4 regions of the Cupriavidus sp. CuC1 genome follow, and region 1 is predicted to be linked to each of the others. Evidence: predicted binding sites of a transcription regulator. Region 1 holds the regulator's gene; each other region holds the start of a gene.

The links. The regulator sigma-54, encoded in region 1, starts transcription at its own class of promoters, with help from an activator protein. The targets are predictions, from matches to a motif close to TGGCANGNAANCTGCTTT.
Region 2: a site for sigma-54 is predicted at 2,593-2,610, ahead of ACGLHR_RS01745 (flavin monoamine oxidase family protein). Genes of this name have one in related genera too.
Region 3: a site for sigma-54 is predicted at 2,538-2,555, ahead of ACGLHR_RS14965 (PQQ-dependent methanol/ethanol family dehydrogenase). Genes of this name have one in related genera too.
Region 4: a site for sigma-54 is predicted at 4,225-4,242, ahead of ACGLHR_RS18235 (circularly permuted type 2 ATP-grasp protein). Genes of this name have one in related genera too.

The regions. Positions count from the first base shown of each region.
Region 1 is NZ_JBIUHC010000222.1:2,150-9,570, reverse strand. It holds gene ACGLHR_RS47265 (monovalent cation:proton antiporter-2 (CPA2) family protein) at 1-36, opposite strand, end outside; gene ACGLHR_RS47260 (KpsF/GutQ family sugar-phosphate isomerase) at 188-1,171, shown strand; gene lptC (LPS export ABC transporter periplasmic protein LptC) at 1,187-1,813, shown strand; gene lptA (lipopolysaccharide transport periplasmic protein LptA) at 1,868-2,512, shown strand; gene lptB (LPS export ABC transporter ATP-binding protein) at 2,559-3,344, shown strand; gene ACGLHR_RS47240 (RNA polymerase factor sigma-54) at 3,482-4,957, shown strand; gene hpf (ribosome hibernation-promoting factor, HPF/YfiA family) at 5,007-5,357, shown strand; gene ptsN (PTS IIA-like nitrogen regulatory protein PtsN) at 5,737-6,192, shown strand; gene hprK (HPr(Ser) kinase/phosphatase) at 6,228-7,199, shown strand; gene ACGLHR_RS47220 (PsiF family protein) at 7,375-7,421, shown strand, end outside.
Region 2 is NZ_JBIUHC010000003.1:33,145-40,565, reverse strand. It holds gene ACGLHR_RS01755 (endo alpha-1,4 polygalactosaminidase) at 1-715, shown strand, start outside; gene ACGLHR_RS01750 (PQQ-dependent sugar dehydrogenase) at 875-2,197, shown strand; gene ACGLHR_RS01745 (flavin monoamine oxidase family protein) at 2,702-4,297, shown strand; gene ACGLHR_RS01740 (c-type cytochrome) at 4,323-4,733, shown strand; gene ACGLHR_RS01735 (RidA family protein) at 4,819-5,334, shown strand; gene ACGLHR_RS01730 (M48 family metallopeptidase) at 5,370-5,858, opposite strand; gene ACGLHR_RS01725 (hypothetical protein) at 5,918-6,145, opposite strand; gene ACGLHR_RS01720 (carbohydrate ABC transporter permease) at 6,284-7,171, opposite strand; gene ACGLHR_RS01715 (sugar ABC transporter permease) at 7,168-7,421, opposite strand, start outside.
Region 3 is NZ_JBIUHC010000029.1:25,036-32,456, forward strand. It holds gene ACGLHR_RS14950 (ABC transporter permease) at 1-727, shown strand, start outside; gene ACGLHR_RS14955 (quinoprotein dehydrogenase-associated SoxYZ-like carrier) at 724-1,494, shown strand; gene ACGLHR_RS14960 (quinoprotein relay system zinc metallohydrolase 1) at 1,491-2,423, shown strand; gene ACGLHR_RS14965 (PQQ-dependent methanol/ethanol family dehydrogenase) at 2,617-4,359, shown strand; gene ACGLHR_RS14970 (c-type cytochrome) at 4,467-4,796, shown strand; gene pqqE (pyrroloquinoline quinone biosynthesis protein PqqE) at 4,939-6,123, opposite strand; gene pqqD (pyrroloquinoline quinone biosynthesis peptide chaperone PqqD) at 6,095-6,367, opposite strand; gene pqqC (pyrroloquinoline-quinone synthase PqqC) at 6,364-7,056, opposite strand; gene pqqB (pyrroloquinoline quinone biosynthesis protein PqqB) at 7,053-7,421, opposite strand, start outside.
Region 4 is NZ_JBIUHC010000038.1:57,992-65,412, forward strand. It holds gene ACGLHR_RS18220 (peptidase) at 1-482, opposite strand, end outside; gene ACGLHR_RS18225 (transglutaminase N-terminal domain-containing protein) at 625-1,449, opposite strand; gene ACGLHR_RS18230 (alpha-E domain-containing protein) at 1,489-2,442, opposite strand; gene ACGLHR_RS18235 (circularly permuted type 2 ATP-grasp protein) at 2,538-4,010, opposite strand; gene ACGLHR_RS18240 (gluconokinase) at 4,275-4,784, opposite strand; gene edd (phosphogluconate dehydratase) at 4,973-6,859, opposite strand; gene ACGLHR_RS18250 (MurR/RpiR family transcriptional regulator) at 7,185-7,421, shown strand, end outside.

The DNA.
Region 1 (7,421 bases):
CAGCAGGACTAGGGTAAGGTCCAGCGGAGAGTGCATCGACAGGGTCAGGGTACGCCGCCCCGGGCACCGGGCCGGCCCGGTGCGGGCGACCCTGCCGGTGGATTACGGCAAGCGCGATGGCCTCCCCGGCCGCCCGATCCCAGGAACAGCCCAAGCGCCATCGCATTCGTTGGTATACTTCGTCGCCATGATAGCTAATTTCAATGCGGATCGAGCACTTCGGCTCGCTCGCGAGACCCTCCAGATCGAAGCCGACGCCGTCGCCGCCCTCGCAGGCCGCCTGGACGACGGATTCGCGCAGGCCGTGCAACTGACGCTCAATTGCAGCGGACGCGTGGTCGTGTCCGGCATAGGCAAGTCCGGCCACATTGGCCGCAAGGTCGCGGCCACGCTGGCCTCGACCGGCACCCCCGCGTTTTTCGTGCATCCCGCCGAGGCCAGCCACGGCGACCTGGGCATGGTCACGCGCGACGATGTGCTGATCGCCTTTTCCAATTCCGGAGAGACCGCCGAGTTGCTTTCGATCGTCCCGATCGTCAAGCGCATCGGCGCCAAGCTGATCTCCGTGACCGGGAACCCCGCCTCCACGCTGGCCAAGCTGGCCGATGCGCACCTCAATGCCGGCGTGGAAAAAGAAGCCTGCCCGCTCAACCTGGCCCCGACCGCCAGCACCACCGCCGCACTGGCGATGGGCGACGCGCTCGCGGTGGCCGTGCTGGATGCCCGCGGCTTCGGCGAGGAAGATTTTGCCCGCTCGCATCCAGGCGGCGCGCTCGGGCGCAAGCTGCTGACCCACGTGCGCGACGTCATGCGCAGCGGAAACGCGGTGCCCAAGGTGCGCGAGAGCACGCCGCTGGCACAAGCCCTGATGGAAATTACCCGCAAGGGCATGGCCATGACCGCGGTGGTTGACCCGGACGACCGCCTGATCGGCGTCTTCACGGACGGCGACCTGCGCCGCCTGCTCGAAACCCCGCGCGACTGGAAGACCGTACCCATCAGCGAGGTCATGCACCGCACGCCGCATACCGTCGGGCCGGACCAGCTGGCCGTGGAAGCCGTGCAGGTGATGGAGGCGAATCGTGTCAACCAGATGCTGGTGGTCGACGCAGAGCGGCGCCTGGTCGGCGCGCTCCACATCCACGACCTGACCCGCGCCAAGGTCATCTGAGGCCAGCCCATGCCTATGCGGGAAATCCTGTCCTCCCTGAGCCGGCTTGCCATGCGAGCGCTGCCCCTGCTGCTGATGGCGCTGGTGGCGGGCAGCACCTTCTGGCTGGTGCAGGTCAACTCCCCGAAGGAAGCGGACACCGGGCCGGTCGGCAAGAAACATGAGCCGGATTACTACATGATCCGTTTTTCCGCGACCGAGCTTGCCGAGGACGGGAACACCAAGCTGCGCTTTACCGGCGACAAGATGATCCACTTCGAGGACGACCAGACCTACGAGGTGACGCGCCCAGCCATGCGCTCCTACGAAATCGACCGCCCGCCCGTCACTGGCCACTCCGATCGCGGCACGATGAACGCGGAAGGCTCGGTCATCGACCTGTTCGGCAATGGCTTCATCGTGCGCGCCCAGGGCACCGACCCCGCCAAGGATCCGAAGATGACGGCCGCCTCGGAGTATTTCCAGGTGCTGGTCAACGATGACATCGTCAAGACCGACAAGGCTGTCAAGCTGACCCGCGGCCCGTCGGTGATGACCGCCAACGGCCTGATCTTTAACAATGTCACTCGCGAAGTACAATTGCTGGGTAACGTACGCGGCACCATCATTACGGTGCCGCCGCCGGCAAGTCCCGCGAAGTAGCCCTGAAGCCGCCCGCGGGCTCCAGCCGCCCGCGTCAACCGCCATCACGCCAACATGAATCCATTCCTGACGACTTCGTCCTGTCGCCGCCGCAGCACGGCCGCTTTGCTGACGCTGGCAGCCGTCCTGGGCCTCGCGTTGTCCGCGCCCGCCAGCGCCGAAAAAGCCGACCGCGAAAAGCCGCTGGTCCTGGAGGCCGACAATGCCAGCTACGACGACGTCAAGCAGGTTTATGTACTGACCGGCAACGTGGTGCTGACCAAGGGCACCATGGTGCTGAAATCCGACGCGGCCGAAGTCCGTACCGATCCCGAGGGCTACCAGTACGCGGTCGCGACCTCCAAGGGCGGCAAGCAAGCCTATATCCGCCAGAAGCGCGACAACGTCGACGAGTACATCGACGGCTGGGGCGACCGCATCGAATATGACGGCAAGCAGGAGCTGTCCAAGCTGATCGGGCGCGCCCGCATGGCCCGCCTGGCCGGCGCCAAGCTGGTCGACGAGATCCGTGGCGCGGTGATCACCTATGACAGCCGCAACGAGTTCTATACGGCCAGCGGCGGCGCCGAGAACGCGACCGCGGGCAGCCCGTCCGGCCGCGTGCGCGCCGTGCTGTCGCCGCGCCAGGAGCAGCCCGCCAGCGGCGCCGCAGCCAACCCGCTGCCGCTCAAGCCGGCACCTGCCCCCGTCAACCCCTGACCTGACGCCGCCACGCCCCCAATCCACGGATTCTGCCTTGACCTTCATGACCGCTACCCAGACCGCACCGTCCCAGCCCGCCACCCTGAAGGACAGCAGCACGCTGGTCGTGCGCCACCTGAAGAAGCGCTACGGCTCGCGCACTGTGGTCAAGGATGTGTCCCTCGACGTGAAGAGCGGCGAAGTGGTCGGGTTGCTCGGCCCCAACGGCGCGGGCAAGACCACGTCGTTCTACATGATCGTGGGGCTGGTGGCGCTGGACGAGGGCGATATCGTGCTCGACGACAAGCACATCAGCGGCCTGGCCATCCATGAGCGGGCACGCATGGGCCTGTCCTACCTGCCGCAGGAAGCCTCGGTGTTCCGCAAGCTCAATGTGCGGGAAAATATCCGCGCGGTGCTGGAACTGCAGCTCAACGATGGCAAGCCCCTGGGCAAGGCCGAGATCGAGCGCCGGCTGGACACCCTGCTGGATGACCTGCAGATTGCCCACCTGCGCGACAACCCGGCGCTGTCGCTGTCCGGCGGCGAGCGCCGCCGCGTGGAAATCGCCCGCGCGCTGGCCTCCGCGCCGCGTTTCATCCTGCTTGACGAGCCCTTCGCCGGCGTCGACCCGATCGCGGTCGGCGAAATCCAGCGCATCGTCAGCTTCCTCAAGGCGCGCAATATCGGCGTGCTGATCACCGACCACAACGTACGCGAGACGCTGGGCATCTGCGACCACGCCTACATCATCAGCGAGGGCGCGGTGCTGGCGTCCGGCCAGCCTGAAGACATCATCGCCAACGAGTCGGTGCGCAAGGTCTACCTGGGCGAGAACTTCCGCATGTAAAGGCGCGCGCGGCGCCTGCCGCGCATCGGCCCCCCGGGCGGCTTCGGTGTCGCCTTTCATCCTTCAAACGATCATGCGACGCCAGCGATAGCAATTTCCGTTCCACCAGTACGGAAGTTGGGCATAAAATAGGTCGCATGAAACCGTCGCTACAGCTCCGCCTCTCGCAGCATCTCGCGCTTACGCCGCAACTCCAGCAGTCGATCCGGCTGCTGCAACTGTCCACGCTTGAACTGCAGCAGGAAGTGGAACAGGCGCTGACCGAGAACCCCTTGCTCGAGCGCGAGAACGACTGGCTCGACAGCCCGTTGCGCGTGTCCTCGGACGGCTCGGTGAACCTCCAGAGCGCGCCCGCGCCAGCGCCCGCCGATGGCCAGGGCACCAGCGAAAACCGCCCCGATGGCGCCCCCGAAGCCGACGACAGCTATTCCGACAGCAACGAGGATTACGGCAACGACTGGAGCCTGGACGATTTCGCCCGCCGCCCGCAAGGCGAAGACGACGAAAAAACACCGATGCAGCTGCGCGACGCCGAGCCCACGCTGCGCGAACACCTCATGGAGCAGCTGGCGCCGCTCAAGATTTCCCTGCGCGACAAAGGGCTGGCCATCTTCCTGGTCGAATCCCTGGACGATGACGGCTACCTGAGCGCCACGCTCGAGGAAATCTGCAGCGAGCTGCCGGAGGAGCTCGAGTTCGAGGTCGACGAGATCCAGGCCGTGCTTACGCTGCTGCAGAGCTTCGATCCACCGGGCGTCGGGGCGCGCAACGCAGCCGAGTGCCTGGCGCTGCAACTGCGCAGGCTCAAGCATCCGCAGCGCGAACTGGCGCTGAGCATCGTCACCAATCACCTGGAGCTGCTGGCGGTGCGCGATTACACGCGCCTGAAAAAAGCCCTGCAAGTGGACGAGCCGGAACTCAAGGCGGCGCATGAACTGATCCGCTCGCTCGCGCCCTATCCCGGCCATGCCTACAGCCGGCCGGAAGCCGACTTCGTGGTACCCGATGTTTTCGTTCGAAAGTTGAGCGGCGGATGGATCGCCCATCTCAACCCGGATGTGATGCCGCGGCTACGTATCAACGACATGTACGCGCAGATTTTGCGCGGTGCAAAAGGCGATGCCGGCGCGGCGGGACTGCAGCAAAAGCTGCAGGAAGCACGCTGGTTGATCAAGAATATCCAGCAGAGGTTCGACACGATATTGCGCGTCGCACAAGCCATTGTCGAACGTCAAAAGAACTTCTTCACCCACGGTGAAATTGCGATGCGCCCCTTGGTTTTGCGGGAGATTGCCGATACACTGGGTTTACACGAGTCCACCATCTCTCGGGTGACTACCAATAAGTACATGGCAACGCCGATGGGGACTTTCGAGCTGAAGTATTTTTTCGGCTCTCACGTATCCACAGAAACCGGCGGCGCGGCCTCATCAACGGCAATCCGTGCGTTGATCAAGCAATTGATAGGAGCCGAAGACGCTAGGAACCCCTTGTCCGACAGCCGGATTGCCGAATTGCTCGGCGAGCAAGGCTTTGTGGTAGCACGGCGTACCGTTGCCAAATACCGCGAAGCGCTCAAGATTCCCGCGGTCAATCTCCGTAAGACTTTGTAGCCGAGCTGCATCGCCTGCCTGATGCAGCTCTTTCAGAAGGAGAAACGCTATGAACTTCAAGATCAGTGGACACCACTTGGACATCACGCCCCCTCTGCGTGAGTACGTGGAAACGAAACTGGAGCGTATCGTCAGGCATTTCGATCAAGTCATTGGCGTAAGTGTGCTGCTCTCTGTCGACAATACAAAAGAAAAGGACCGGCGGCAGTACGCGGAAATCAATCTACATCTCAAGGGCAAGGACATCTTTGTCGAAGCGCATCATGAAGACCTGTATGCCGCTATCGACGCATTGGTCGACAAGCTCGACCGGCAGGTGATTCGCCACAAGGATCGCGTGCAAAGCCACGACCGTGAAGCGGTCAAGTACCAGATGGCCGCATCCCAGATGCAGCAATGACCGTGCCTGGCGGCCCACATACCGGGCCGTCGGTGTCAGTCCATTGAAAACGGAATCAAGCCGCGCCCAGCGCGGCTTTTTCGTTCCAGCCTCCCCCCTTCGGGCCACGCAGGGGATTCCGCAACGCATATGTACCGGTGTATGCTGTGCCATACATAGTTGATTTGCCTGGCCATTTCCGTGCATGCGGCACCGCTTCAGCGCCTCGGCTATTGCAATGCACAAAGCGGCAGCGGGCCTGCTCTATAATGGCCAGACGCCCGACACCGGCATGGGGACACCCGGTGGAAACATCGGGCCTTGGTTTTTATCTTCTTTCCGCCCGGCGGGACGCCTCCTTGCCCCGGGCCTGCTTTCTAGAAAACCCTGCGCATTCCACATGAATCGTTTGGCTAAATTGCTGCCACCCGGCAACATCAACCTCGACGTCAGCGTCACCAGCAAGAAGCGCGTGTTCGAACAGGCCGGGCTCCTCTTCGAGAACAACCATGGCGTTGCGCGCGCGACCGTGACCGACAACCTGTTCGCCCGCGAGTCGCTGGGGTCCACCGGCCTTGGCGCCGGGGTTGCGATCCCCCACGGCCGCATCAAGGGACTGAAGCAGCCGCTGGCCGCCTTCATGCGCCTGGCCGAGCCGATCCCCTTCGAGTCGCCCGACGGTAAGCCGGTAGCGCTGCTGATCTTCCTGCTGGTGCCCGAACAGGCCACCCAGCAGCATCTGGAAATTCTCTCCGAGATCGCCCAGTTGCTGTCCGACCGCGAGATGCGCGAAGGACTGGCTACCCTGCCCACCCCCGACGACGTGCACCAGTTGCTGACGCAATGGCACCCTTGATCCGCCACTGAAAGCCCGTCCCTGAAAGCACCCGAATGGAACTCACTGGCGTCACCTCGCAGTCGATCTTCGACGACAACGCAGCCGATATCAAACTCTCCTGGGTAGCAGGACTGGAAGGCGCGGACCGGGCCTTCGATGTCGAGTTTGCGCGTGAAGCCACGTCGGCGGCCGATCTCGTCGGCCACTTGAACCTGATCCACCCGAACCGGATCCAGGTGCTGGGCAAGCCCGAAATCACGTATTACCAGCGCCTCGACGACGAGATGCGCAAGCGCCAGATGGGCGAGCTGATCCTGTTGGAGCCGCCGTTCCTGGTGATCGCCGACGGCATGGAGCCGCCGCCCGACCTGGAACTGCGCTGCACGCGCTCGTCCACCCCGCTGTTCACCACGCCGGTGTCTTCCGCGGCGGTGATCGATCACCTGCGCCTCTACCTGTCCCGCATTTCCGCGCCGCGCGTGACCATGCACGGCGTGTTCCTCGACATCCTCGGCATGGGCGTGCTGGTGATGGGCGAATCCGGCCTGGGCAAGAGCGAGCTCGGCCTGGAACTGATCTCGCGCGGACATGGGCTGGTGGCAGACGATGCCGTGGATTTCGTGCGCCTCGGGCCGGACTTCATCGAGGGCCGGTGCCCGCCGCTGCTGCAGAACCTGCTGGAAGTGCGCGGCCTGGGCCTGCTCGACATCAAGACCATCTTTGGCGAGACCGCGGTACGCCGCAAGATGAAGCTGAAGCTGGTGGTGCAGCTGGTACGCCGCAACGACGGCGAATTCGAGCGCCTGCCGCTCGATTCCCAGTATCTCGACGTGCTCGGCCTGCCCATCCACATGGTCAAGATCCAGGTGGCGGCCGGCCGAAATCTCGCCGTGCTGGTCGAGGCCGCCGTGCGCAACACCATCCTGCGCCTGCGCGGCATCGACACGCTGCGCGACTTCATGGACCGCCAGCGCGCCGCGATGCAGGCCGATGTCGCATCGCGGGGCCAGGGTCGGCTACTCTAGGTCTGGCAGCCCCGCAAAGGGGCTGTTTTCAATTGCTTACATCCGGCCGCGCTTCGATCGTCAACGTCATCGGGGCATAGGCCGTTTTGTGCAGTAATGGGCATTGGGCCCAGCCCCGAGTTGCCGAGCCGACAGGCCAGCAGCCATGAAGTTTTCCACAGCCAGGAGAGCAAGCATGAAAAAATTGATCGCGATGTGCGTGCTGGTAGCCCCGCTTTTTGC
Region 2 (7,421 bases), on a different contig from region 1:
GATGCCGGCGGCAACCGATACATGGCAGTTGCAGTTGACGGGTACGGTCAACACGAGCTATCCGGCGCAGGTCTTCGATATCGACCTGGTGGATACGCCGCAGGCGACCATCAATGCCTTGAAGGAGCAGGGCAAGCGCGTGGTCTGCTATTTTTCGGCGGGTAGCTCGGAGAACTGGCGGCCGGATTTCAAGCAGTTTGCCGCGGCGGATATGGGCAAGGCGTTGTCGGGGTGGGCGGGCGAGCGTTGGCTCGATACGCGCTCGGCCAACGTGCGCCAGATCATGCAGGCGCGCATGGACCTGGCGAAGTCGAAGGGCTGCGATGGCGTGGACCCGGACAACGTGGATGGCTATACCAATAAGCCGGGTTTTCCGCTGACGGCGGCTACGCAGCTGGACTACAACAGCTTCCTGGCGGCCGAGGCGCATGCGCGCGGCCTGGCGGTGGGCTTGAAAAACGATGTGGATCAAGTCTCGCAGCTGGCGACGGACTTTGATTTCGCGGTGAACGAGCAGTGCTTCCAGTACAGCGAGTGCGCGAGCTACAAGCCGTTCACGGCGCAGGGCAAGGCGGTGTTCAACGTCGAGTACGCGTCGAAGTACAAGACCGCAGCGACGCGCGCCGCGCTTTGCACTTCGGCCCAGGCGGCGCACCTTCGTACGCTGGTGCTCCCGCTGAACCTGGATGACGCGTTCCGCTACGCTTGCGATTGAGGTGGCGGGATAGGCCGCAAGGCGCAGGCCGGGAGCCGGCGCATTCGTCCTACCGCGCGGCCTCCAATCCGCCGACAGCCGGCATCGCGCATGCGTCCTATAGTGGAGCGGACAGCGCACGCCGACGGGGCGACGCGCCGCCTTTCCGGAGAGCCGATCATGCCCTTGCAGCGATTGTCCATTTTGTCTCTCTGCCTGCTGATGGCGGCGGGCTTGACTGCATGTGGCGACACCGCGACCCTGCCGGTCTCCGCCGGCACCGGCTTGAGTCCGCAGTTGCCATCGCCAAACAAGACCATGCTGCCCACGGTGAACATCGCCCCTGCCAAAGGCTGGGCCGATGGTGCCAGACCGGTTGCAGCGGTCGGCCTGTCCGTCGTGGCGTTCGCCGACAAGCTGGACCATCCGCGCTGGATCTACGTGCTGCCCAACGGCGACGTGCTGGTGGCCGAAACCAATGCGCCGCCTAAGCCGGATGACGGCAAGGGCATCCGGGGCTGGGTCATGACGCAGATGATGAAACGCGCGGGCGCCGGCGTGCCAAGCGCCAATCGCATCACGCTGTTGCGCGACACCAATGGCGATGGCGTCGCCGATGCGCGCTCCGTATTTCTCAAGGACCTGCATTCGCCCTTCGGCATGGTGCTGGTGGGCAATGACTTCTATGTGGCGGACACCGATGCCGTCCTGCGTTTCCCCTACCAGCCGGGGCAGACCCAGATCACCGGGCCCGGCGTGAAGGTGGTCGACCTGCCTGCCGGCCCCATCAATCACCACTGGACCAAGAACATCATCGCCAGCAAGGACGGCAGCAAGCTCTACGTCACCGTCGGCTCCAACAGCAACGTCGGCGAGAACGGCCTCGACAAGGAGGAAGCGCGGGCAGCCATCTGGGAGGTCGATCCCAAGACCGGCGCGCACCGCGTGTTTGCCAGCGGCCTGCGCAATCCCAACGGCATGGCCTGGGATCCCGACAGCGGCGCGCTATGGACTGCGGTGAACGAGCGCGACGAGATTGGTAGCGATCTCGTGCCGGACTACATCACTTCGGTCAAAGACGGCGCTTTTTATGGCTGGCCCTTCAGCTACTACGGCCAGCATGTAGACGAACGCGTGAAGCCGCAGCAGCCGGAGATGGTGGCCAAGGCCATTGCGCCCGACTATGCCGTCGGACCGCATACCGCGTCGCTTGGCCTGGCCTCGGCGCTAGGCAACGCGTTGCCCTCCCGCTTCAGGAACGGCATGTTCGTCGGCCAGCACGGGTCGTGGAACCGTAAGCCGCACAGCGGCTACAAGGTGATCTTCGTGCCGTTCGCCAACGGCAAGCCAGCGGGCGTCCCGGTCGACGTGCTCACCGGCTTCCTGACGAAGGACGGCGACGCGCAAGGGCGCCCGGTGGGCGTTGCCATCGACAAGCGCGGCGCGTTGCTGGTGGCGGATGATGTTGGCGATGTGGTCTGGCGGGTGACTGCGGCGAAGTAAAGGTGCGTTGCCAGGGCGCCGCCGCACGATGGGCGGCTGCCCCGCAATCAAGCTGCGCGCGTGACCTGGCCCGCTGTTTCGCAGTGACGATGACCATCTGCACGATGAGCTTGAACCACTCCGGCCGGGAGTCCTCCGCTTCACCACGCGAGCGCGGTACGCGTCGTGCACCGCGACGCGGCATGGACACACTCATGTGGGGCAGCTTCGCTAGGGCTGCTGCGCATGCGCGCTGCGGTGCGGGCTCGTTCCCGGCAGCCTGAGGCGCAAATGCAAACATCTGACGACACTGGCGCGTTCGGCACATGATCCCTTGCATGGCCACGTTTTGCGGATGGCGCATTTGGCCAGGCCATCGGCAGGCGCTGCGGGAGCGCGGTCGAATATGTCAGAAATGGCATGGATGTTGCGTGCGCTATTCGGCGCATCGCGCTGCCGTACCGTGCCTGGTGACGTTAACGGTGCGAAATGCGCAACCCACAAAGACTCCTCGATAGCCTGAACATGACTTCAATTGACAGTAAGGCCTTCAGCCGCCGTGACCTGCTTGCGCTCGTCGGCAAGGCAGCAGGTGGCGCGGCGATGTACCAGGCGATGACTTCGCTCGGCCTCGCGGCGGAATCCGGTTACACGGGCCCGCCGAAACTCCAGGGCGCAAAGCGCGGTGCCTCGGTGCTGATTCTCGGCGCGGGACTGGCTGGCATGGTGGCCGCGCTGGAGTTGCGGCGCGCCGGCTACAAGGTGCAGATCCTGGAATACAGCGGCCGTGCCGGCGGCCGCTGCTGGACCCTGCGCGGCGGCGATGTCTTCACCGAGATGGGCGGCGCCGTGCAGCACTGCGAGTTCGCCAAAGGCGAATACCTGAACCCGGGGCCGTGGCGCATCCCGTATCACCACCATGCGGTGCTCGACTATTGCAAGCGGCTGGGCGTGGCGCTCGAGCCTTTCGTGCAGGTCAATTACAACGCGCTGGTGCACTCCACCAAGGCCTACGGCGGCAAGCCGCAGCGCTACCGCCACGTGCAAGGCGACTTCCAGGGCTACGTGGCGGAACTGCTCGGCAAGGCCGCCACGCAGGGCAACCTGGACACGGCGCTCACGCGCGAGGACAAGGAGAAATTGCTGGAGGGCCTGCGCAAATGGGGCGCGCTCGATGCGCAGATGCGCTACCGCGAAAGCGCGCTCACCAGTGACCGGCGCGGTTACGAGATCGATCCCGGCGGCGGCCTGATGCTGCCGCTGGCCAAGCCCTCCAAGCCGCTGGAACTGAGCGACTTGCTGCAATCCGGGCTGTGGCGCTATATCGCCAGCGGGCAGGAGTACGAATTCCAGAGCACCATTTTCCAGCCGGTGGGCGGCATGGACATGATTGCGCAGGCCTTCCAGCGCGAGGTGGGCAGCCTGATCCGCTACCACGCCAAGGTGACGAAGATCGCGCAGGACGAGCGCGGCGTCACCGTGACCTATACCGATGACGCGCACGGCGGCGCGGTCGCCCAGGCCAAGGCCGACTGGTGCCTGTGCACCATCCCGCTGTCGGTGCTGAGCCAGCTCGACGTGCAGGTCGGCGACGCCATGCAGCAGGCCATCAACGCCGTGCCCTATGACGCCTCGATCAAGATCGGCCTGCAGTTCAAGCGCCGCTTCTGGGAGGAGGACGAATCCATCTACGGCGGCATCAGCTATACGGACCAGCCCATCACGCGCATCTCTTACCCTTCCACGCGCTACGGCGCCAAAGGCAAGTCGGTGCTGCTGGGCGCCTATGCCTTCGGCCCCAATGCCTATGAGTTCACCGCCATGACGCCGCAGGAGCGCGTGCGCCGCGCCGTGGAGCAGGGCAGCCAGCTACACCCGCAATACGCGCGGGAGTTCGACAACGGCATTGCGGTGGGCTGGCACCGCGTGCCGTGGTCGCAGGGCTGCTACGGCTTGTGGACCGATGAAAGCCGGGAGAAGCACTACAAGAACCTCTGCCAGATCGATGGCCGCATCGCGCTGGCGGGGGAGCATGCTTCCTATATCCCGGCCTGGCAGGAGGGCGCGCTGTTGTCCGCGCTCGACGCGATTGAGCGCCTGCATGCGCATGCCGTCTCGTGATCCGCTCCCACAGGAATCCACATCCATGAATGCCATGATCTTCCGACGCACGCTCGCCGTGCCCGCCCTGCTGCTGGGACTGGCGTTTTGCCCGTTCGCGCAGGCGCAATCCGATCCGGTCTTCTCTGCCGGCCCCAAGTTCCAGCAGACCTCCGGCGAGGCGATCTTCCATGCCATCTGCCAGGGCTGCCACATGCCGCAGGCACAGGGGGCGAAAGGCGCCGCCGCATACCCCGCGCTGGCCGGCGATCCCCGGCTGGCGGGAGCGGACTATCCGCTCTATGTGGTGTTGCACGGCCAGAAGGGCATGCCGTCCTTCGGCAAGATGCTCGACGATGCGCAGATCGCCGCCGTGGTGGGCTACGTGCGCACGCATTTCGGCAACCAGTACACCGATGCCATCACCGCGGAAAACGTCGCGAAGCTCCGGCGCTGAGTTCAGCGCTGAATGCGTTGCCAAGCGACAGGCGGCATGGCACACATTGCGCCATGCCGCACCCATCCATTACAAGGAACCCAATATGCCGTTCTTCTTTCGTCAGTCACTCCTGGCACTTTGCGCGTTGTCTGCCCTGGCAGGCGGCGCGGCCCGCGCGGCCGACGACGTGATTCGTCACCGCATCCCGAATTCCACGTTTCCCATCGCCGCTGCTGTCGAGATCCCGACAACGGTTTCCACGATCTATCTGTCCGGGCAAGTCCCGCCGGTTCAGGACGCCACCCAGCCGCGCGACAATCCGCTTGCTTATGGCGGCGATACCAAGGCGCAGACCGTCGGGGTACTCAAGTCCATCGAGAAGAGCCTGGCCGGCCTGGGCCTGGGGCTGGGTGATGTGGTGAAGATGCAGGTGTTCCTGGTGGGCGATCCCGCCAAGGACAACAAGATGGATTTCGCCGGCTTTATGGAGGGCTACACGCAGTTCTTCGGCACCAAGGAGCAGCCCAACCTGCCGACGCGCTCCGTATTCCAGGTGATGGCGCTGGCCAACACGGCCTGGCGCGTGGAAATCGAAGTGGTGGCCGCGCGCCGCAAGTAGGGCCGGCCGCGCCTGCGATGGCGTGGTGTTTCTGTCTAGCTGGATTCCAGCTCGCGCCACGCCAAAAACAGGCGCGTATCGAATTCCAATTGGTGATACGCCGGCTCCATGTATTCGCACAGGCGGTAGAACGCTTTGTTGTGATCGCTTTCCTTCAGGTGCGCGAGCTCGTGCACCACGATCATGCGCAGGAATTCAGGTGGCGCTTCCTTGAACAGCGACGCCACGCGGATTTCCTTCTTGGCCTTGAGCTTGCCGCCTTGCACGCGCGAGATGGCGGTGTGCAGCCCGAGCGCGCGATGCACCACGTCGATCTTGGCATCGAATGCGACCTTGTGGATCGGCGGCGCGGTGCGCAGGAACTCCTGCTTCAGCTCGGCGGTGTAGTCATACAGCGCGCGGTCGGTCTGCACGGTGTGCCGCGCGGGGTATTTCTTCGCCAGGTGCTCGCCCAGGCGGTTGGCGGCCACCATCTGGCGCACCTGGTCGAGCACGCCGTCGGGATACGCGCTGAGAAAGCGCAGCGGATCCTTGACGCCGGGGCGCCAGGCCTCGCTGGTGGGGACGGGGATGCTACGGGTGCTCAATGGTGATGGTGGTGATGGTGGGCCCAGCTGCCATCGACGGAGCTGACGAAGGACTCCACGGCGTCCTTGTCGCCGGTGGCGTGGCGCACCAGTTCACCGCACTTGCAAAAGCCCTGGTACGGCGTGATGTGCGAGCAGGCGGACACCTTCTGCAGAAACAGCGTGACGGGCTTGGTGCACTTCTTGCACTTGAAGGTGAGGGTGCGGGCGGGTTTGGGGCTCATCTGATCTGGCTTGAATATGGCGTGATTCGGCAGTGCCGGCGATAACCGGCAGAACAACGCGCATTTTAACCTGCCCTTGCCAGGCGTTCACACTCTGCACCGTTGCGCTTTCCGCCGGCTTGTCCGCTGGCTTTCCGCCTATTCCTTGACCGCTCCGGTCATGCCCGATACGTAGTATTCGACGAAGAACGAATAGATCAGCGCCACCGGCAACGAGCCCAGCAATGCACCCGCCATCAGCGCGCCCCAGTGGTAGACGTCGCCCTCGACCAGTTCGGTGACGATGCCCACCGGCACCGTTTTCACCTCTGACGAGGAGATAAAGGTCAGCGCGTAGATAAACTCGTTCCACGACAGCGTGAAGGCGAAGATGCCGGCCGAGATCAGGCCCGGCACGGCCAGCGGCAGGATGATCTTGACCAGGATTTCCCAGCGCGTGGCGCCGTCGATCAGCGCGCACTCTTCCAGCTCGTAGGGGATGGAGCGGAAGTAGCCCATCAGCAGCCAGGTGCAGAACGGGATCAGGAAGGTGGGGTAGGTGAGGATCAGCGCCCAGCGCGTATCGAACAGGCCGAGCTGGAATACGATCGATGCCAGCGGGATAAACAGGATCGAGGGCGGGATCAGGTAGGCCAGGAAGATCGCCAGCCCGACCTGCTTCGCGCCCTGGAAGCGCAGCCGCTCGATGGCATAGGCGGCCAGCACGCTGGCGGCCAGCGAGGCGAAGGTGGAGATCGTGGAGACGATCACGGTATTGAGCAGCCAGGCCGGGTAGGGCGTGTCGAACAGCAGCTTCCTGAAGTGGGCGAACGTGGGTGCCATCACCAGGAAGGGGTTGGCGCTGCGCATCAGCAGTTCGCCGTCCGGCTTGAAGGCGGTGATCGCCATCCAGTAGAAGGGAAACAGCAGCACGAAGACGAAGATGCCCAGCGGGATGTAGATGGTCACCCAGCGCCGCGGTATCGATTGCAGGTAGTCCATCCCCTGCGCGGTGTCCTGCTGCTCAGCTGCGGCCGTCGCTTTCATTTGTCGCCTCCCTGTTGCCAGCCGCGCCGCTGCAGGCCGAAGTATGAGAACAGGATGGCGGCCAGCAGGAAGGGCACCATCATTGTGGCGATCGCCGCGCCTTCGCCTAGCGAGCCGCCGGGAATCGCGCGCTGGAACGACAGCGTGGCCATCAGGTGCGTGGCATTCAGCGGGCCGCCGCGCGTGAGCACGTAGATCAGCTGGAAATCGGTGAAGGTGAACAGCACGGAGAAGGTCATCACCACCGCGA
Region 3 (7,421 bases), on a different contig from region 1:
GTTGGTGCGGCCGCTGCTGTGGCTGCTGGTGTTCGCGGCGGGCTTCCAGAACGCGCTTGGCGTTGCCATCGTGCCGCCCTACGACACTTATGTCGAATACAAGGTCTACGTGACGCCCGGCCTGCTCGGCATGATCGCGCTGTTCAACGGCATGCAGTCCTCGCTGGCCATGGTGTACGACCGCGAGATGGGCGTGATGCGCCTGCTGCTGACTGCGCCGCTGCCCAGGGCCTGGCTGCTTGCCTGCAAACTGGCCGCCGGCACGTTGCTTTCGTTGTTGCAGATGCTGGCCTTCCTGCTTGTCGCCATGGCCTTCGACGTGACGTTCGCGCCCGCCTTTCTCCCCGGCGCGCTGGCGGTCATGGTGCTAGCCGCCCTGATGCTGGGTGCGCTGGGTTTGCTGCTATCGGTGCATGTGCGGCAACTGGAGAACTTCGCCGGTACCATGAACTTCGTGATCTTCCCGATGTTCTTCATCAGTTCGGCGCTGTATCCGCTCTGGAAGCTTGAGGAGTCCGGCGCCACGGTGGTCTACCAGCTCGCGCGCTTCAATCCCTTTGCCCACGCCGTGGAAGCGACCCGCTTCGCCTTGTACGGGCAGATCGCGCCGGTTAGCCTTGCGGTGATGGCCGGCTGTGCGGCAGTGTTCTTCGCACTGGCGCTGCTTGGCTACGATCCCCAACGTGGCATGGTGCGTCGCGCGCGCCAGGCCGGGGGGCTGACATGAGGCGTGCCGCTGCGTTGCCGATGGCGGCTGGCCTCGCATTCGCCGTGGCGGGCGCGTGGGCGTCGGATAGCCGCGACCCCTTCCAGTCGCCCCAATGGACACTGATTCACAGGGAAGTCCTGCAACTGGCCCCGGTCGTGTTCGACACCCGCGTCAAGGTGACCGGGCCGGCCTTTGCGGAGGACCCGATGCGCGTGCCGGTCGCCTTCGACGCCTCGGCGCTGGGAGAGGTGGATCGCGTCGTGGTGGCGGTGGACCGCAACCCGATCCGCACGATGCTGGAGTTCGAGCCGCTGAAGGTGCGCCCCTCGCTGTCGTTCCGTTTCAAGCTGGAGCAGGCGTCGCCTGTGCGGGTCGCAGCCCGCACGCGGGACGGCATATGGCATGTCGGCGGGGTGATGGTGGATGCCAGCGGCGGCGGCTGCACGGTGCCCGGCGCCACCCGCCGCGACGGTTCGTGGAGCACCACGCTGAACCGGGTCGAATCGCGCGTGTTTCCCGGCTTCGGCGGCAGTGGAGGCCGGGTGCGGCTGCGTGTGATGCACCCGATGGACACCGGTCTCGTGGCTGGCATCCCGGCTTTCCATATCGAGTCGCTGACCATCTCCGACGCCGCCCGGCAGCCAATGTTGCGTCTGGCGCTGCATGAGCCGGTGGCGGAGAACCCGATCTTCTCCTTTGACCTGCGCGAGGTCATGGAGCGCGGCATGATGGTATCCGGCCGGGACAACAACGGTAACCGCTTCGCTGCACAGGTGACACCATGAGACGAGCGCTGGGGATCCTGCTGTTGCTGGCGGCTCAGGCGGCGGGTGCGCAGGTTGGGGACTACCGCCTCGCGCCCCGGCAGATCGCCGCCGACGTGTGGCTGCTGGAAGGCGCCAACGCGGATTTTTCACCGGACAACGGCTGCAACATCATCAATACCGCCTTTGTCGATACCGGCGACGGCGTGGTGGTGATCAACACCGGGCCGTCGCGCTTGTACGGCGAGCAACAACGCCGTGCCATCGCCTCAGTCACGGCGGCGCCGGTGCGGCTGGTCCTCAATCTCAACCTGCATCCTGATTACTTCTTCGGCAATCAGGCCTATGCGGACGTGGGTGCCAGCGCCCTGGCCGGCACCATCGCCGGTGCGCAGCGCGAGGGTCCGGCCTATGCCGACAACCTCTACCGCATGTGCGGCGACTGGATGCGCGGCACCGAACCAGCGCCTCCGGGCCAGTCGTTGATGCCGGGCAAGCGCACCATGGGCCGGCACACCTTCGAACTGCTGCGGATGGACGGTCATACCGCTGACGACCTGGTAGTGCTGGACCGCAGCGCTGGCATCGTGTTCGCGGGTGGCGTGGCATTCCGCGAGCGGGTGCCGACCACACCGCATGCGGACCTCAAGCGCTGGCTGGCGAGCCTGGACCGGCTGCAGGCGCTGCTGCGAGAGAGCGGCGCGCGGCTGCTGATCCCCAGCCACGGGCCGGCGCTCGGCAGCGCGGATGCCATCGCGCAGACCCGCGGCTACCTGCACTGGCTGGACGCCCGCATGACCGGGGCGGCATCGCAAGGGCGCGACCTGGCGGAGGTGATCGCCATGCCCGTGCCGAACGAGTATGCCCGTTGGGGCGCCATGCCTGCCGAGTACCTGCGCAACGTGACGCATCTCTACCCGGCTTATGAGGACGCCGCGCTGACGCATTGAAGCGGGTCCGTTGAGTTGTTCAATTCCGCAACAGCGTCAACGCAGTGTCCCGCGCTGGTACGCCGCCGGGGTGAACGCAGGCCACGGCAGGGGCCAGTTGCCAGTGTTTTCCACTGGCATGGGAATTGCCAGGAGTCTGTCTGGTGTGCGTGGCGCACCGTGGAAGATCGACAACAAGACAGAGGAGCAGACAATGAGGACGTTAAGGGTGATGATGGTGGTCGCGGCGACAGCCGCGAGCCTGGCGGCACACGCCGCCGTGACCGATGCCATGATCGAGAACGACGCGAAGTCGGCGGGCGACGTGCTGTCGTGGGGGATGGGCACGCAAGGCCAGCGCTTTTCCACGCTGACCCGCATCAACACAAAGAACGTCAGCCAACTGGTGCCGGCCTGGTCGTTCTCCTTTGGCGGCGAAAAGCAGCGCGGGCAGGAATCGCAGCCGCTGATTCACGACGGCAAGATGTTCGTGACCGCCTCTTACTCCCGCATCTACGCCCTCGACCTGAAGACCGGCAGCAAGCTGTGGAAATACGAACACCGTCTGCCCGAAGGGATCATGCCCTGCTGCGACGTGGTCAACCGCGGCGCGGCCCTGTACGACAACCTGGTCATCTTCGGCACGCTCGACGCGCAACTGGTGGCGCTCGACCAGAAGACCGGCAAGGTGGTGTGGAAGGAAAAAATCGAGGACTATGCCGCAGGCTACTCCTACACCGCGGCGCCCTTGATCGTCAAAGGCATGGTGCTGACCGGCGTCTCGGGCGGCGAGTTCGGCGTAGTTGGCCGGGTCGAGGCGCGCGATGCCAGGACCGGCCAGATGGTGTGGTCCAGGCCGGTGGTGGAAGGCCATATGGGCTACAAGTACGACAAGGACGGCAACAAGACCGAGAACGGCGTGACTGGCACCCTGAACGCCAGCTGGCCCGGCGAGACCTGGAAGACCGGCGGCGGCGCCACCTGGCTCGGCGGCACTTACGATCCGCAGACTGGCCTGGTCTACTTCGGCACCGGCAATCCCGGGCCTTGGAACAGCCACATCCGCAAGGGCGACAACCTGTACTCGGCCTCGACCGTGGCGCTCGACCCGGCTACCGGCAATATCGTCTGGCACTACCAGAACACCCCCAACGATGGCTGGGACTTTGACGGCGTCAACGAGTTCGTGACCTTTGACCAGGACGGGAAGCGGCTCGGCGGCAAAGCCGATCGCAACGGCTTCTTCTACGTCAATGACGCCCGGAACGGCAAACTGGTCAACGCCTTCCCCTTCGTCAAGAAGATCACCTGGGCAAGCAGCATCGACCTGAAGACCGGACGGCCCAATATGATCGCGGAAAGCCGCCCGGGCGATCCGGCCGCCGGCAGCGATCCGAAGAAGGGCCAGTCCGTCTTCGCCGCCCCCGGCTTCCTTGGCGGCAAGAACCAGCAGCCGATGGCCTACAGCCCGCAGACCGGCCTGTTCTATGTGCCGGCCAATGAATGGGGCATGGATATCTGGAATGAACCTGTCGGGTACAAGAAGGGCGCCGCCTTCCTCGGTGCCGGCTTCACCATCCATCCGCTCAACGAGGACTACATCGGCGTGCTGCGCGCGATCAATCCCAAGACCGGCAAGATCGAGTGGGAAGTCAAGAATTACGCGCCGCTGTGGGGCGGGGTGATGACCACCGCTGGCGGCCTGGTGTTCTGGGGCACGCCGGAAGGCTACTTGAAAGCGGCCGATGCCAAGACCGGCAAGGAACTGTGGAAGTTCCAGACCGGCAGCGGCGTGGTGGCGCCCCCGGTCACCTGGGAAGACGGCGGCGAGCAGTATGTGGCGGTGGTGTCGGGCTGGGGCGGCGCCGTGCCGCTGTGGGGCGGGGAAGTTGCCAAGCGCGTGAATTTCCTGGAGCAGGGCGGCTCGGTGTGGGTGTTCAAGCTGCACAAGAGCTGAACGTTGCCGGCAGCCAAGCAGTGAAACTGCCCTGCGCGTGCCGGCATCGCACACCGATGTCGGCACACGCAGGGGTTGGTCGATCAACAGAGAATTGGGATGTGTGCATGCAGAAGGTGAAAGGACTCTTATCGTTGTCGGTCGCGGTGCTGGTGGCCCTGTGTGTGGCTCGGGCCGAAGCAGCGCCCGATATGCAGGCGCTGGCGGACCAGAGCGGTTGCTTTTCTTGTCACAGCATGAAGGCCAAGGTAGTGGGGCCGGGCTTTGCCGAGGTAGCGGACAAGTACAAGGGGGACGGGGAAGCGCCCGAGCGGCTCGCAAAGAAGATCCGTGAGGGCGGAAAAGGGGTTTGGGGGCGAATTCCCATGCCGTCGCACGAAAATATCAGTGAAGCGGATGCCAGGAAGCTGGCACAGTGGGTTCTGAGTATCAGATGAGCATTGGAAGAGACCGGTGCCTGACCTGACGGTCGGAGAAAAGCCGGATACGAAGGAAGAATTTGCAAAGACGTTTCACATCGGCCCGAACGGCTGCCCAGGCACGGCGTGAAACGTCTTTGATTTTTTGTGCTCCGCTTTTTTACTTCCGGCTTTCGCTACCAGCACGGCCCGCTTCGCTGCTTAGCCTGAGCGAATTCCCGTCGCTGCGGAAGACCATCCCGCGCGCCTGTACCTCGGCCAGCCTTCCCTGTAGCACGATCTCCATGACCCTCCCATGTTCTCCCGACCGATCGCAGACCGGATCCGTGGCGGCGGCATCGCCGGTCAGCAGGAACGCCTGGCAGCGGCACCCGCCATGGTCTTCCGCCTGCGAGTCGCAGGAACGGCAAGGCTCGGGTAGCCAGTGCGTGCCGCGAAAGCGCTGGAAGGCGTCGCTCTCGCGCCAGATCTCCCGCAGCGGCCGCGCGGTGACGTTCGGCAGGTCAAGCCCCGGCAGCATGCGGGCCGCGTGGCAGGGCAGCGCGAGGCCGTCTGGCGCGACGCCCAGGAAGGTGGTGCCCCAGCCGTTCATGCATTTCTTGGGCCGTTGCTCGAAGTAGTCAGGCACCACGAACAGGATCTGGCACCGGTTGCCGATGCGTGCCCGGTACGCATTCACGAGCGCCTCGGCTTCGCGCAGCTGCTCGTGCGTGGGCATCAGCGCCTGGCGGTTCTCCCAGGCCCAGCCGTAGTACTGGGTGTTGGCCAGTTCCAGGTATTCCGCGCCCATCTCCAGTGCCATCTCGATGATGGCGCCGACGTGGGGCAGGTTGTGCCGGTGCAGCACGCAGTTCATCACCATCGGGTAGCCGTGCGCCTTGATCAGGCGGGCCACACGCTGCTTCAGGTTGAAGGTGCGGGTGCTGGAGAGAAAGTCGTTGAGCTCGCGGCTGGAGTCCTGGAACGATAGCTGGATATGGTCAAGCCCGGCGGTGCGCAAGGCGGCCAGCCGGGCATCCGTCAGACCGATGCCGGAGGTGATGAGGTTGGTGTAGAAGCCGAGCCCGTGGGCATGTTCGACCAGTTCTTCCAGGTCTTTGCGCAGCAGGGGTTCGCCGCCCGACAGGCCCAGTTGCACGGCGCCCAGCGCGCGCGCTTGGGTGAAGACGTCGCGCCACTGCGCAGTGTCGAGCTCGGCGTCGTGCCGGGCATAGTCCACCGGGTTGGAGCAGAAGGCGCAATGGAGCGGGCAGCGGTAGGTCAGTTCCGCCAGCAGCCATAGCGGCGGCCCGGGCGGCGCTATGGCTGCTGGTGGCTCAGACCAGCCAGCCGCGTTCGATGGCATGTTTGACAAAGGCGTGTACCTCCGGTGCGATACCCTGCACGCCGAAGGCGGACTGCAGGTCGTCGATCAGCATGTCGAGCGTATGGCTGCCGTCGCAGCGTTGCAGGATGGCGGCCGCGCTGTCGTTGAGCGTGACCATGCCTTCGGGATACAGCAGGATCCAGCTTTGCTGGGCGTCTTCCCACTGCAGGCGGAAGTTCCGGTGCAGCGTTGGCTTGGTCAGGTCGGCTTCGGTCGGGGTCATGGGCAGGCGAGTTGGATGGCGTCGAGCATCGACCACAGGATGTCGAGCTTGAATTTCAGGATCTCCAGCGCGCGCTGCTGCTGCTCGTGCGTGCGGAAGTAGCCAAGGGTCACGCGCAGGCCGTGATCGACGTCGCGCTGCGCGAGCGGAATGCGGGAGCGGAAATAATCCAGACCTTGCGCTTCGATCCAGGGATAGTGCCCAGGCCAGCCGGCGAGGCGCTCCTTGTGGATCCGCGGGGCGAACATCTCCGTCAGGGAGGAGCACACGGCCTCCTGCCAGGGCGCGCGGCGCGCGAAGTTCACATAGGCGTCGACGGCGAAACGCACGCCGGGCAGTACATGCCGGTGCGACCACAGTTCCTCGCGCGTGAGCCCCACCGCCAGGCCCAGCCGCAGCCAGGCTTCGATGCCGCCTTCCTGGGTCTCGGTGCCGTCATGGTCCAGGATGCGCACGACCCACTCGCGGCGCGTCGCCCGGTCGGGGCAGTTGGAGAGGACGGCGGCGTCCTTGAGCGGGATGCTGGCCTGGTAGTAGAAGCGGTTGGCCACCCACGCGCGAATCTGCTCCGGCGTGCATTGCCCGGCCGCGAGGCGCAGGTTGAAGGGGTGGTGGATGTGATAGTCGGCTTCTTTCGCGCGCAGGCGCGCTTCGAATTCGGCGGTGCTCCAGGCCGTGGCTTGTGTCATAGCGTGATTTCCATGCCGTCGTATGCGACCTCGATGCCGTGGTCCGCCAGCAGGCTGCGCTGCGGCGAGTCTTCCACCAGGATCGGGTTTGTGTTGTTGATGTGGATCAGGATCTTGCGGGCCGCAGGCAGGCGGTCGAGTGCCTCGATCATGCCGCCGGGGCCGGACAGCGCGAGATGCCCCATGTCGGCGGCGGTCTTGGCGGAGAAGCCAAGCTGCTGCATTTCGTCGGCGCGCCAGAAGGTGCCGTCCACCAGCACCACGTCGGCACGGCGGAGTTCGTCGAGCACATGGGGTTCGATGCGGCCAAGCCCGGGCGCGTAGAAGGCGCGCCGGCCGGTGCCGGACTCGACGATGCGCAAGCC
Region 4 (7,421 bases), on a different contig from region 1:
TCCACCACGCGATCGATGATGGGCTTGCCATACTTGGCCTCGCCGATCTGGAAATAGCAGTTCTCGGGCGTGGCCTCGACGAAATTCCCGGCGGCGTACACATGGAACAGGCGCACGCGTTCGCCGCGGATCTGGCCGCCGAAGATCAGGCTCACATTGAACTCGATGCCGGCCTCGCGCAGCGCATGGGCGTCGTGCTTGTGCACCTGGCGCACCGCGTCGCCGACGATGGCGGCCGCCTCGAACATATCGCGCGCCGTCCACAGCGAGCGCTTCTCGTCACGGCCCTCCGCCAGGATCTGGCGCACCGCCTGGCTGATCGCCAGGTTGCCTGCGCTCAGCAAGACCATCACGCGATCGCCCGGCTCCTCGAACACGGTCATCTTGCGCGCGGTCGAGATCGCGTCGACGCCGGCATTGGTGCGGGAGTCGGAAAGGAACACCAGCCCGGTGTCCAGCCGCATGGCTACACAGTACGTCATGATCTTGTCTTGTAATGGTGCAAATTCACGCCCGGCGCATCGCCAGGCTTGTCACCCGGGTCAAGGCCGCATTCTAGCGCCGCGCCGGTGCGCCCGGAACCTTGCGGCGCGCCCGCTCTTGGTGCGCGACGCACCACTTCACTCACTGCAGCGGTGCAATGGCGATCTCGACCGCCAGCCGCTCGCCGCTGCCGCCTTCGCGAATGCCGCGGACCGGTGCGGCCATGCGATAGTCGCGCCCGACCGCCAGCCGGATATGGCGCGCGTCGCTCAGGCAGCCGTGGGTCACGTCGATGCTGCACCACAACTCCTTGCCGGCATCCACGCAGACATCGGCCCAGGCATGGCTGGCCAGCTCCGAGGCCGCCGGGTCATAGAAATAGCCGCTGACGTAGCGCGCAGGCAGGCCCAGGGCGCGGCAGCATGCCACCATCACCTGCGCCTGGTCCTGGCAAACCCCGCTGCCCAGCGCGAACGCATCGCTGGCGGACGTGCCCACGTCGGTGCTATCCGCCTGGTAGCGCACCCGCCCCGCAATGCCGTTGGCCAGCGCCAGCAGCGCAGGCACCGTCGCCCCCGCCGCCAGGTACGGCGCGGCAAAACGCACCATTTCCGGCTTGGCGGCGGTCAGCGCTGTGCCGCCAAGGTAATACAGCGGCGAGACACGCGCCTCGCCGGCCGGCGGCGCATCGCAGAAAAACGGCCCGTCCGTGTCAGTTGGCGGCGTCACATCGACCACGCCGCTGGCCTCGATCACCAACGTATGTGCTGGCCCGGCCACAGTGAAGCTGTGCACGATATTGCCGAAGCCGTCACGCGCCTCGGACAGGTTGCCGGGAACGGACAACTGCCATTCCTGCACGGCCTGCAGCGGGCCCGAGCGCGGCGCGAGCCGCAGTTCGTGCACGCTGCGCCGGACCGGCTCGGCGTAACGGTAGACCGTTTTGTGGTGAATCTTGTATTTCATGATGTGGCGAGGCCGGCACGACCTCCCCACTTCTATAGGTCAGGCAGCCAGCAGCGGCACGAGGAAATCCCGGCTGATGCCGTTGCCGAGGTCGCCGATGCGCTCCAGGAAACTGGTCAGGTAAGCATGCAGCCCGACGGCGAAGATGTCGTCGATGCGCGCATATTTCAAATCGGCGTGAAGTTTACCAGCCTGGCGCTCGGTCTCCGAAGAATGCTGGTTGCCCACCAGCGCCAGGATCGACACCACCTCATCCATGCTCGATACCAGCGAGCGCGGCATGTCGGGGCGCAGCACCAGCAGTTCGGCCACGCGCTCGGGCGTGATCACGGTGCGATAAACCTTGCGGTACACCTCGAAGCCCGACACCGAGCGCAAGACCGCCGCCCAGTGATAGAAGTCGTTTGCGTCGCGATTGGGGTCGCTGTCGTCGACGGTACCGGCCTGGAACTTCACGTCCAGAATCCGCGCGGTATTGTCGGCGCGCTCCAGGAAGGTGCCCAGCCGCATGAAGTGGAAGGCATCGTCCTTGAGCATGGTGCCGAACTGCACGCCGCGGGCCAGGTGGGAGCGGAACTTCACCCACTCGAAGAACTGCGAAGGATCCTCCGCCAGCACGCCGTCGGCGATCATGCGCTGCACGTCGAGCCAGGTGGTGTTGATGGTCTCCCAGACCTCGGTGGTCAGCGAGCCGCGCACCGCGCGCGCGTTCTCGCGGGCCGCGCGCAGGCAGCTCATGATGGACGAGACATTGGTCATGTCGCGCACCATGAAATCGATCACGTCATCGCGCGTGAGCAGGCCGTACTTTTCGTCGAACACCGTGGTCAGCTCGGAGATATCGAGCATGGCCCACCAGCCTTGCTCCGCCACTTCCGCGGATTGCGGCAGCAGCGAAGTCTGGTAATTCACGTCCAGCATGCGCGCGGTGTTCTCCGCGCGTTCGGTATAGCGCGCCATCCAGAACAGATGGTCGGCGGTGCGGCTAAGCATGTTTAGTCCCCTCGTACAGCGCTGTTCACCCGCGCGCCGCCGGCAACGCGGCGGCCAGCGCGGGAATCACAAACTATCCTTGCGTGCGCCGCGCTTCAGCGCTCCAGCACCCAGGTGTCCTTGGTGCCTCCGCCCTGCGAGGAGTTGACCACCAGCGAGCCTTCGCGCAGCGCCACGCGGGTCAGCCCGCCCGGCACCATGCGCACGTCCTTGCCGGACAGCACGAACGGACGCAGGTCGATGTGGCGCGGCGCGATCCCCGACTCGACATACGTCGGGCAGGTGGAAAGCGCCAGCGTGGGCTGCGCGATGTACTGCTCGGGACGCGCGCGCACGACCTCGCGGAACGTATCGATCTCCGCGCGCGTGGCGGCAGGCCCCACCAGCATGCCGTAGCCGCCGGCGCCATGGGTTTCCTTGACCACCAGCTCACTCATGTGGTCCAGCACGTACTGCAGGTCGTCCGGGCGGCGGCACATGTACGTCGGCACGTTGTTGAGGATCGCTTCCTCGCCGAGGTAGAAGCGGATCATGTCGGGCACGTAGGGATAGATCGACTTGTCGTCGGCCACGCCCGTGCCAATGGCGTTGCAGATGGTGACATTGCCGGCACGATAGACCGAGAGCAGGCCCGCCGCGCCCAGCGTGGAATCCGAGCGGAACACCAGCGGGTCGAGGAAATCGTCGTCGACCCGGCGGTAGATCACATCGATGCGCTGCGGGCCCTGGGTGGTGCGCATGTAGAGGTGATCGTCCTGCACGAACAGGTCGCTGCCCTCGACCAGCTCCACGCCCATTTGCTGGGCCAGGAAGGCATGCTCGAAGTACGCGGAGTTGTACATGCCGGGCGTGAGCACCACCACCGTGGGATCGGCAATGTTCTGCGGCGAGACGCCGCGCAGCATATCGAGCAGCAGGTCGGGATAGTGCGCGACAGGCGCCACGCGATTGCGCGCGAACAGGTCCGGGAACAACCGCATCATCATCTTGCGGTTCTCCAGCATGTAGGACACGCCGGAGGGCACGCGCAGGTTGTCTTCCAGCACGTAGAACTCGCCCTCGCCCGCGCGCACCACGTCGATGCCTGCCACGTGGGCATAGATATCGCGGGGCACGTCGATGCCGAGCATCTCGGGGCGGTACTGCGCGTTGTTATAGATCTGGTCGGGTGGGATCACACCGGCGCGGATGATGTCCTGCCCGTGGTAGATATCGTGGATGAAGCGGTTCAGCGCCGACACCCGCTGGCGCAGGCCGCGCTCGAGCGTTGCCCACTCGCTGGCGGGGAAGATGCGGGGAATGACGTCGAACGGGATGGTCCGCTCGGTGCCGCTGTTGGACTCGTCTTTTTCACCGTAAACGGCGAACGTGATGCCCACGCGCCGGAAGATCAGATCAGCCTCGGCGCGCTTGTTGTCCATGGTGCCTTCGGACTGGCGCGCCAACCAATCCGCGAACTGCTTGTAATGCCCCCGCACGGCACCTGCCGGCAGGGTCTCGCCCGCGTGGATTGCTGCTGCCACGCCATCTTGCCAATCGAGCATCTCGTCGAAAAACCGCGCCGCCATGATGGCCGTTCCCCCATGATTTGAGTGCCGCCCAAACTGCCGGCTACCCGTTTTGATTGGCTTGTTGTTCCCGGCACAGCACCTTGAGATCACCACCCGAGGCCCGGCGGCCTGGCCGCGGACCGTCTCGTCATGCTTCGAAGTGCTGTCCCTATAGGATACCTATGACCACGAAAGCCGCAAGCGGCAAGCATTCGCGCCATCAAACATGGATTAAGCAAGATGTTTGCCAGCCTTGGCTTCGGGCCGGCATTGGCGATCGCCCTAGCGGGCGATCGCCGCACCTTTTTGCGCCTGCACTCCGGCCAGGATGCGCTGCACCAGCGCCTCCGGCGTCTGGCGGATATCGAGCACCAGGGCATCGCGCGGCTCCTCCAGGGTCTCGAACTGGCTCTGCAGCAGGGCGGGATTGAAAAAGTGGTCGCTGCGCTCGGCCAGGCGGCCGCCAATGACGGCCGCATCGCCCTTCATGTAGACAAAGGTCACGCCGCCGTCGGCGGGCGTCAGGCGGTCGCGGTAGGTTTGCCGCAGCGCGGAACAGGTAAACACGTGGGTGCGCCCTTCGGCGCGGGCCGTATCGATCGCCGCGCGCATCGCGGCCAGCCAGGGCCAGCGGTCGTCGTCGGTCAGCGGGATGCCATTGTGCATCTTCGCCTTGTTGGCGGGGCTGTGGAATTCATCGGCATCGTGGAAGCCGCATTGCAAGGTCTTGGCCAGCAGTTGGCCGACCGTGGTCTTTCCGCTGCCGGAAACGCCCATCAGGATGTAGATCATGTCTGCTCCAACGATCATGTTCGGATGGTTTTCCCATCCTTGTCGGTAGTCCCCGCGCCAGCCGCCGGTCGGCTCCGGAAGCGTTCAGCCATGAAGCCATGATAGGACCCGCATGGGCCGGCTCGGGGTCGTCCCCGCCAGCTGTCGGCTGCCGGGGACACAAATGACACAAATTTATGGGGCGCTGCCTATTGTGCGACGGCCGCGCCCGTTTGGACAGCGCCGGGCGCGTCGGCCTCGGATAGGTCCAGCGCGCTGCCGCCCTCCTCCGCGATCCGCGCATTGCGCCGGAACAGCCCGAACAGGCCCCGGCCAACGCTGAAATTCGTGAAGGCGTCGTCCGGCAGCACGGCCGAAGCACGCGTCGCCAGGTCGCCGTCGCCGTTGGCGGCGCCGAGCCATTCCAGCGTGCCCGCCACGGCGTCCACGCGGATCCGGTCGCCGTCGCGCACGCGCGCCAGCGGGCCGCCAGCAAGTGCCTCAGGCCCCACATGGATGACCGCTGGCACCTTGCCGGAGGCGCCGGACATGCGGCCATCGGTCACCAGCGCAACCTTGTGGCCGGCGTCCTGCAGCGCGCCCAGCACCGGGGTGAGGCGGTGCAGTTCAGGCATGCCATTGGCGTTGGGCCCCTGGAAACGCACGACCGCGATCATGTCGCCCGTGAACTCGCCGGCTTCGAACGCGGCTTGCAATTGCTCTTGCGAGTCAAAAACGCGTGCCGGCGCTTCCACCACGCGATGCTCGTCCGCGACCGCCGACACCTTGATCATGCCGCGGCCAAGATTGCCCTGCAGCAGGCGCAAGCCACCCTCGGCGGAGAACGGTTCGGCTGCGGTGGCCAGTACCGCGGCATCGCCGCTGACAGCCGCGCCATCGCGCCACTGGAGCACGCCGTCGATCATCACGGGCTCTTGCGTATAGCGGGCCAGGCCACGCCCGACCACGGTCTCCACGTCCTCGTGCAGCAAGCCGGCGGTGAGCAGCTGGCGAATCACGTAGGCCACGCCGCCCGCGGCGTGGAAGTGGTTCACGTCGGCCGAGCCGTTGGGGTAGACCCGCGCCAGCAGCGGCGTGATGCGAGAGAGACGGTCGAAATCGTCCCAGTCGATGAGGATGCCAGCCGCGCGCGCCATCGCCACCAGGTGGATGGTGTGGTTGGTCGAGCCACCCGTGGCCAGCAGGCCGACCACGGCGTTGATTACCGCGCGCTCGTCCACGATGCGGGCCAGCGGCAGGTAGTCGCCGCTCCGCGCCGTCAGGGCCAGCGCGCGTTGCGCGGCGGCGGCGGTGAGCGCGTCGCGCAGGCCGCTGTCCGGATGCACGAAGGCCGCGCCCGGCATATGCAGGCCCATGATTTCCATCAGGAACTGGTTGCTGTTGGCGGTGCCGTAGAAGGTGCACGTGCCGGCGCCGTGATAGGCCTCGCACTCGGCCTCCAGCAACGCTTCGCGGCCCACCTGGCCGGTTGCGTAAAGCTGGCGCACGCGTGCCTTCTCCTTGTTGGACAAGCCCGTCGACATCGGCCCGGCCGGCACGAATACCACCGGCAGGTGGCCGAACTGCAGCGCGCCCATCAGCAGGCCCGGCACGATCTTGTCGCACACGCCCAGCATGAGCGCGGCATCGAAGGTGTTGTGCGACAGGGAGACCGCCGTGGCCATCGCAATGGCGTCGCGCGAAAACAGCGACAGCTCCATGCCGGCATTGCCCTGCGTGATGCCGTCGCACATCGCCGGCACCCCACCCGCCACCTGCGCCACCGCGCCAACGGCACGCGCGGCCTCGCGGATCACGCCGGGATAACGCTCGTACGGCTGGTGGGCCGACAGCATGTCGTTGTACGCGGTGACGATGCCGAGGTTGGCGGCATGCTCGACCCGCAGCTTGAGCTTGTCATGCGCGGGCAGCGCGGCCAGGCCGTGCGCGAGGTTGGCGCAGGACAGCCCGCGCAAGGGACCGAGCTCCTGCTGGGCGCGTTCGCAGCGCGCGAGATAGGCGGCGCGGCTGCGCCGGCTGCGTGCGATCACGCGTTCGGTGACGGCGTGGACTTCGGCGTGGAGGGCTTTTGACATTGGGGAGTTCCTGGTCGTGATGCCTGATCGTATCCGGGAGGACTGGGGGACTTAGTTGGCGCTACCGGGCGCTATTGCTTGTAGATTTTCTACATTATATCTAAAGACAATTTGAAAACACTACGTGCACGCGTCAAAAAGCGCATTATTCATGGCATATTTGGCTCGCATAGGTGAAATCCCTAGCCATCCGCCTCACCGAAGTCACAATGACCTCGCCTCCAATTCTGTAGAATATCTACATGCCACTCGATCCGTCGAGCCACGGATTCCGGGGCCAGAGCCAGAACAATTCCCCGGCACAGACTGCCATCCCTCCTCTACCATGCGCGACCGAATTCTTGCCGTCTACGACACGCTTCGCCCCTCCGAACGCCGCCTTGCCGACTATGTCGCCCGCCACGGCGCCAGCGTGATCCGCTTGTCGATGCCCGAGCTGGCCGAGCGCGCGGGCGTGTCCCAGCCCACCATTGCGCGCTTTTGCGCGGCGCTGGGCTACGACGGCTTTCGCGAGTTCAAGCTCCAGTTCGCCCAGAACGTGGGCGGCGGCACGCCCTTCGTG